Regions from separate parts of the Bacillus sp. m3-13 genome, predicted to be linked through region 2. Evidence: a T-box and tRNA genes for the amino acid it is inferred to sense, from the RefSeq annotation. Region 2 holds a T-box; the other holds one or more tRNA genes.
What was found. A T-box is a leader RNA that pairs with one kind of tRNA and senses whether it is charged. The one in region 2 lies ahead of proS (proline--tRNA ligase), so its partner is inferred to be a tRNA-Pro.
Positions count from the first base shown of each region.

Region 1 (3,371 bases), on a different contig from region 2:
TAGGAATTTCCTATTTTTAAAATAAAATGCAAACAAATTTCATTATTTGGAGAGAAGTTTTGAAGTACTTACGAGGAGAATTTGGACAAATAAAAAAAGCCATAGTATTTATAAAATACCACAACTTTTGATGACCCGTACGGGATTCGAACCCGTGTTACCGCCGTGAAAGGGCGGTGTCTTAACCGCTTGACCAACGGGCCAGATATTCTGGCGGAGAAGGAGGGATTTGAACCCTCGCGCCGCTTACACGACCTACACCCTTAGCAGGGGCGCCTCTTCAGCCACTTGAGTACTTCCCCAGAATGGCTCCACCAGTAGGATTCGAACCTACGACCCTTCGGTTAACAGCCGAATGCTCTACCGCTGAGCTATGGTGGAATAAAACAAAACGGTGTATATAAAAAATGGTGGGCCTAAGTGGACTCGAACCACCGACCTCACGCTTATCAGGCGTGCGCTCTAACCAGCTGAGCTATAGGCCCACAAAAATGGAGCGGGTGATGGGAATCGAACCCACGACATCAGCTTGGAAGGCTGAGGTTTTACCATTAAACTACACCCGCTAAAAAGGGCGACTGATGGGAATCGAACCCACGAATGCCTGAACCACAATCAGGTGCGTTAACCACTTCGCCACAACCGCCATAATAATATTTACTTAGTAAAAGATGGTGCCGGCGATAGGAGTCGAACCCACGACCTACTGATTACAAGTCAGTTGCTCTACCAACTGAGCTACACCGGCATTTAAAATCAAAGTGGCTCGGGACGGAATCGAACCGCCGACACATGGATTTTCAGTCCATTGCTCTACCAACTGAGCTACCGAGCCGTAATATAATTAATAGTGTAAACCTTAATACAAAGCCAAACTATTAAGATAAAAAATGGCGGTCCCGACCGGGGATCGAACCGGCGATCTCCTGCGTGACAGGCAGGCATGTTAACCGCTACACCACGGGACCATTTGGTTGCGGGGGACAGGATTTGAACCTGCGACCTTCGGGTTATGAGCCCGACCGAGCTACCGGACTGCTCCACCCCGCGATAACAATATTACTTCTCTATACTCACCATATCATCTAAAATATTATGGCGGAGGAAGAGGGGATTCGAACCCCCGCGGGCTTTGACACCCCTGTCGGTTTTCAAGACCGATCCCTTCAGCCGGACTTGGGTATTCCTCCGCGTATAGAAAGAACTGGTGGACCTTGTAGGACTCGAACCTACGACCGGACGGTTATGAGCCGTCTGCTCTAACCAGCTGAGCTAAAGGGTCCTTTTTGGTAGCGGCGGAGGGGATCGAACCCCCGACCTCACGGGTATGAACCGTACGCTCTAGCCAGCTGAGCTACACCGCCAAAAAGATAAAGTATTTCATTAGATTTACTGGCACCAATGTTACTGGTCTGTGTCCCTTCCTCTGCAAGCAAATTCAGGGTGTAAATCCGTCGGGACAACTTGGAGCAAATTCATGTAGTAATGCTCGTCGCTACACCGCCAAAAAGATAAGTATTTCATAAAAAGTATTAAAGTGGAGCCTAGCGGGATCGAACCGCTGACCTCCTGCGTGCAAAGCAGGCGCTCTCCCAGCTGAGCTAAGGCCCCAAATTCTAAGGGATTTAATGGTCGGGAAGACAGGATTTGAACCTGCGACCCCTTGGTCCCAAACCAAGTGCTCTACCAAGCTGAGCTACTCCCCGATAATGGCGCGCCCGAGAGGACTCGAACCCCTAACCTTTTGATCCGTAGTCAAACGCTCTATCCAATTGAGCTACGGGCGCTTCATATAAGTTGTTTATTTGATGTCCCTCTCAGAGGCGACTTAACTATAATATCAAATCCAGCATTTTGTGTCAACACTTTTTTGAAATTATTTTTTCGGTGTTTTTGGTGCGGCCGAGAAGAGTCGAACTTCCACGGGGTTGCCCCCACTAGGCCCTCAACCTAGCGCGTCTGCCATTCCGCCACGACCGCGAAAATGAATGGCTAGTATAAATGTATGGTGCGGGTGAAGGGACTCGAACCCCCACGTCAAAGACACTAGATCCTAAGTCTAGCGCGTCTGCCAATTCCGCCACACCCGCATACATTTTATAAAGTTGGCTGGGCTAGCTGGATTCGAACCAACGCATGTCGCAGTCAAAGTGCGATGCCTTACCGCTTGGCTATAGCCCATCGAAGATGATTTAACTTTAGAAGGTTAGTATTAAGTCCCTCTGGTGGAGGATGACGGGATCGAACCGCCGACCCCCTGCTTGTAAGGCAGGTGCTCTCCCAGCTGAGCTAATCCTCCAGATAGAAATGGGAAACAAAACAAGAATGTTTTGCATCCCACTTTGTAGTGACCCGTACGGGATTCGAACCCGTGTTACCGCCGTGAAAGGGCGGTGTCTTAACCGCTTGACCAACGGGCCTTAATAGATGGCGGAGAAGGAGGGATTTGAACCCTCGCGCCGCTTACACGACCTACACCCTTAGCAGGGGCGCCTCTTCAGCCACTTGAGTACTTCTCCATTTGGCTCCACCAGTAGGATTCGAACCTACGACCCTTCGGTTAACAGCCGAATGCTCTACCGCTGAGCTATGGTGGAATAATGCTACGGTGTGTCGGATAACGTTGTCTTTCGTCGCAACCGACTGCTTTTATTTTAATAAGCTTGTACTTAAAAGTCAAGTTTTTTCGGAACAAAAATGATATATTATCATAATTGTCATCCAGCCGTTTTTTAAAACAGCGACTAGAATAAATTATCATATTTTATGGTTGTGTGTCAACACGCTTTTCTATTTCTCTTAACTTCCCTCTACATTTTCCACATCTATACTTGTTTGTATTCACTCTTCTTACTCTTTTGTATTGCAGGTGGCAATCCACACATTCATATATACGAAAAGTTTTCGGCTTGGATGTAGTTGTATGAATGGGCGTACAAAATCTTGGGGCCCCCACTTTTTTAAGTAAGAATCGGAAATCAGCATCTCGGTGTTTATAGCCTTTACCTTGAATGTGCAGGTGGTAGTGGCATAGTTCGTGTTTGATGATGCCTACTAGCTCGTCCATACCCAGGGCGTCGTAATACTTCTTGTTGATTTCGATGTTGCTTGTGGAGGTGAGGTATCTTCCTCCGGTTGTTTTCAGTCGGTGATTGAATGATGCTTTGTGAAGGAAAGGTCTGTTGAAATGCTTTAGGGAGATTCCTTCTATTAACTTCTGTAGTTCTTTGTCTTCCATGTGTCCTCCACCTTTCATTCGAACCCTCCCCATTATACTGCATAGTATAGAAAAAAATAAGTCATTTATGTTGGGCTGGTTTCTATAAGATTGTTGTTTTCCCTTTGAAGTTTTGCCGTTTCTTTCCGCTGCA
Region 1 covers NZ_ACPC01000019.1:123,520-126,890, reverse strand. Annotated here, with positions in the region: tRNA gene M313_RS0111200 (tRNA-Glu) at 132-203, opposite strand; tRNA gene M313_RS0111195 (tRNA-Ser) at 212-302, opposite strand; tRNA gene M313_RS0111190 (tRNA-Asn) at 307-381, opposite strand; tRNA gene M313_RS0111185 (tRNA-Ile) at 409-485, opposite strand; tRNA gene M313_RS0111180 (tRNA-Gly) at 493-566, opposite strand; tRNA gene M313_RS0111175 (tRNA-His) at 574-646, opposite strand; tRNA gene M313_RS0111170 (tRNA-Thr) at 673-748, opposite strand; tRNA gene M313_RS0111165 (tRNA-Phe) at 763-835, opposite strand; tRNA gene M313_RS0111160 (tRNA-Asp) at 892-968, opposite strand; tRNA gene M313_RS0111155 (tRNA-Met) at 972-1,050, opposite strand; tRNA gene M313_RS0111150 (tRNA-Ser) at 1,097-1,190, opposite strand; tRNA gene M313_RS0111145 (tRNA-Ile) at 1,206-1,283, opposite strand; tRNA gene M313_RS0111140 (tRNA-Met) at 1,288-1,364, opposite strand; tRNA gene M313_RS0111135 (tRNA-Ala) at 1,539-1,611, opposite strand; tRNA gene M313_RS0111130 (tRNA-Pro) at 1,630-1,706, opposite strand; tRNA gene M313_RS0111125 (tRNA-Arg) at 1,711-1,787, opposite strand; tRNA gene M313_RS0111120 (tRNA-Leu) at 1,895-1,980, opposite strand; tRNA gene M313_RS0111115 (tRNA-Leu) at 2,007-2,090, opposite strand; tRNA gene M313_RS0111110 (tRNA-Gln) at 2,107-2,181, opposite strand; tRNA gene M313_RS0111105 (tRNA-Val) at 2,224-2,299, opposite strand; tRNA gene M313_RS0111100 (tRNA-Glu) at 2,349-2,420, opposite strand; tRNA gene M313_RS0111095 (tRNA-Ser) at 2,429-2,519, opposite strand; tRNA gene M313_RS0111090 (tRNA-Asn) at 2,523-2,597, opposite strand; gene M313_RS0111085 (SprT family protein) at 2,765-3,238, opposite strand.
Region 1: it encodes a tRNA-Pro, which carries the amino acid that the T-box ahead of proS (proline--tRNA ligase) is inferred to sense. The anticodon was not compared.

Region 2 (3,371 bases):
AAAATGGATAATACACTGGATCCTGTACGATTACCGAATCACCTGGTTGAGTCAACGCCTTGAGCAAAAGGTTCATTCCGGGGATAATGCCGGGACTGAATGAAATCCATTCCTGCTTCAGCTCCCATTCGTACTGCGTTTTCCACCAATATTCAACTGCGTCATAATACCTGGCGCAAAAAGTGCTGTATCCATAGATGCCATGCGTGGCTTTTTGGCTGATGGCGCTGACAATCTCTTCTGAAACTTGAAAATCCATATCTGCGATGCAAAGCGGGATGATGTCTTGATCTTCGATGAACCATTTGACAGAATGCGTTTTTCTGCGGTCGATGAATTTTTCCAGTTGCATGGCTTTCTCCCCTTACTCGTTCTAGTATGCTTTAGCCCAATATACCATATGTTTTGCTTCTTTTCCGCAACACACACAAGTTTCGGCTACCTTTTCCTGCTCAAAAGGCATACAACGAGAGGTCGCGCTTGTTTCCTCTTTAATTTTGTCCTCGCATACTTGATCGCCGCACCACATTGCTTTGATGAAGCCGCCTTTTTCTTCGATTTGCTCTTTGAAATCTTGGAAAGTCGTTGCCACGCTTGTTTTGGTTTCACGGTGGGAACGGGCCTTTTCTAAAAGGTTTTTCTGGATGTCTTCGAGGATTTCCTGGATTTTTGCTTCGAGTCCTTCCATAGGTGTGATCAGTTTTTCCCCAGTGTCACGGCGGACAAGGACAACTTGTTGCTGTTCGATATCACGAGGACCCGCTTCTAGTCTTAGTGGAATTCCCTTCATTTCGTACTCGTTGAATTTCCAGCCCGGCTTTTTGTCGCTCGCGTCAATTCCGACTCTAATGAATTCGGACAACTTTTCTTTTAAATCATAGGCAAAATCAAGGACTCCCTCTTTGTGCTGAGCAATTGGGACAATCATCACCTGCGTTGGCGCAATCCTTGGAGGAACGACAAGGCCGCGGTCATCGCCGTGGACCATGATCATGGCTCCAATGATACGAGTCGTGAAGCCCCAGGAAGTTTGCTGCACATATTCCTGCTTGCCCTCGCGGTTTAAGAATTGGATGCCAAACGCTTTGGCAAAACCGTCCCCCAAATGGTGAGAGGTTGCCGATTGCAATGCTTTTCCGTCGTGCATCAAGCTTTCGATCGTGTAGGTGTATTTGGCTCCCGCGAATTTTTCTTTTTCCGTTTTCTGGCCTTTGATGACAGGGATGGCCAAAATGTTTTCACAGATTTCTGCATAGACATTTAGCATTTTCACCGTTTCTTCGTGAGCCTGTTCGTCTGTTTCGTGGCATGTGTGTCCTTCTTGCCAAAGGAATTCTAGCGTTCTCAAGAACGGTCTGGTTGTCTTTTCCCAACGAACGACATTTGCCCATTGGTTGTAGAGCTTTGGCAGGTCGCGGTAGGAATGGATGATGTTTTTATAATGCTCGCCGAACAGTACTTCAGAAGTTGGACGGACTACTAGGCGTTCTTGTAGCTTTTCATCGCCGCCGTGAGTGACCCAAGCTACTTCTGGGGCGAAGCCTTCGATGTGATCCTTTTCTTTTTGGAGAAGGCTCTCTGGAATGAAAAGTGGCATATAGACATTCTCGTGGCCAGTTTCTTTGATCCGTTTATCGAGCGCGTCTTTGATGTTTTCCCAAAGTGCATAGCCGTATGGGCGTATGATCATGCTGCCGCGGACGCTGGAGTAGTCGACAAGTTCTGCTTTGGTGACGACATCTGTGTACCATTGGGCGAAGTCTTCGTCCATGTTGGTGATTTTTTCAACGAAATTTTTATTAGACATGTAGGTTTGCTCCTTTTTTGAAAAGTTGGTGCGGAAATGGCCTGAGTTCGTGCGGAAATGGCTCGAGTTCGTGCGGAATTGGCCTGAGTTCGTGCCAAAACACCCCGAGTTCGTGCCAAACCCACCTTTCAGCCAGCTAAAATAAAAAAAGCCCCGCTATAAATAAGGGACCATTTCTGGCGGTACCACCCTCATTCAAAGCAAAGCTTCACTCTCTTTCATGGTAACGGTTTTGAACCGCTGCACCGTTTCTGATGCAGAACTCTGAGGCAGGTTCAAATGCTCATCTATGGCTGCCTCTCACCACTCGGCACCCTCTCTTGGATAGACGAAATCATTTTACTGGTCCTCTTCGACGTTTGATATTGAGAAGATTATATAGGTTTGTTTGAAAATTTGTCAATCTATTATTTTACTAGTATACGTCAATTTTTGAATCTTAAACTTCTTCCACACAGAAAAAAGCACCCGTACAATCCGACAAGTACGCGCGCCTTTTCACCTAACAAATACTATGATATCAACCTTTCCTTCAAACGCAACAACTCCTCCAGTTTCTCCTCCCTAGCTTCTTCATCCAACCGGTACCTATCCTCCAATATCTCCCAAAGCAGCTCCCCCTTTTCTTCAAAAGACAACGGCAGCCGCTTCACTACCTCACGATATTCCGCCAAAAAATCCGTATAAGAAATCCAGCTGAAATCAAACTGTTCCTCAAGCTCTCTTTTCAACTTCCGTGTCAATTTTGGACTCGATCCGTTGGAGGTCACGGCGATTTGCAAGTTTCCGCGCCTCACGGTTGCTGGGAAGGTGACATTCCCCTCACCCGACTCATCAACCACGCAAACGAGTTGCGACTCATGCAATCCGCGAACTAAAGTCGCGTTCACCTCTCTATTGTTTGTCGCCAAAATGGCCAGAAAAGCTTCCGCAAAATCTTCCGCCACGGCTCCACGCTCCACCAGCCGGTAACCCCTTAATACAGACAACTCCCGCACTTCCTCCGAAAATTCCGGTGCGATAAACGTGATATTCACCTGCTCTGCATCCAACACCTTCGCTTTACGCGCCGCAATCCTCCCACCGCCCGCGATGACAACTTTCTTTCCTTTTAAATCAATGATTAACGGTTGCAACCCTCGCCTCCTCCTTTCCTGAAACAGTAGCCCGCTCCACGACAATTTCTTGAATCACCTCGTGGCGGCTCAACGGTTCAATCAGCAAAACATCCTGTCCCCCACCCTTCCTTTTCCGGACCTCTCTCTCGACTTCACTCAACAGCAGTCCTGCAAATAGCAAGTATGGCACCACCAACACCCGTCCCACTGCATTACTACTAATATCCTTAATACCTTCAGCGAATAATGGCGTGGTGGCCGCCAAATAACAGACATGCACTTGTGACACACCAAGCCTAACACCAACGCCTTTTTTTATTTCCGCAAAAGCCTCATGAATGGCAGGATCACTACTCCCCCTGCCCACAAGCAACACAGAATCCCTAGCATCCACCTTCCCAACAGCCGCTCTCACCAAATCACTTATCCCATCCACGATCCGCTCC
Region 2 covers NZ_ACPC01000008.1:54,620-57,990, reverse strand. Annotated here, with positions in the region: gene M313_RS0101935 (MalY/PatB family protein) at 1-352, opposite strand, end outside; gene proS (proline--tRNA ligase) at 374-1,807, opposite strand; T-box leader at 1,970-2,172, opposite strand; gene M313_RS0101925 (precorrin-2 dehydrogenase/sirohydrochlorin ferrochelatase family protein) at 2,320-2,943, opposite strand; gene M313_RS0101920 (sirohydrochlorin chelatase) at 2,924-3,371, opposite strand, start outside.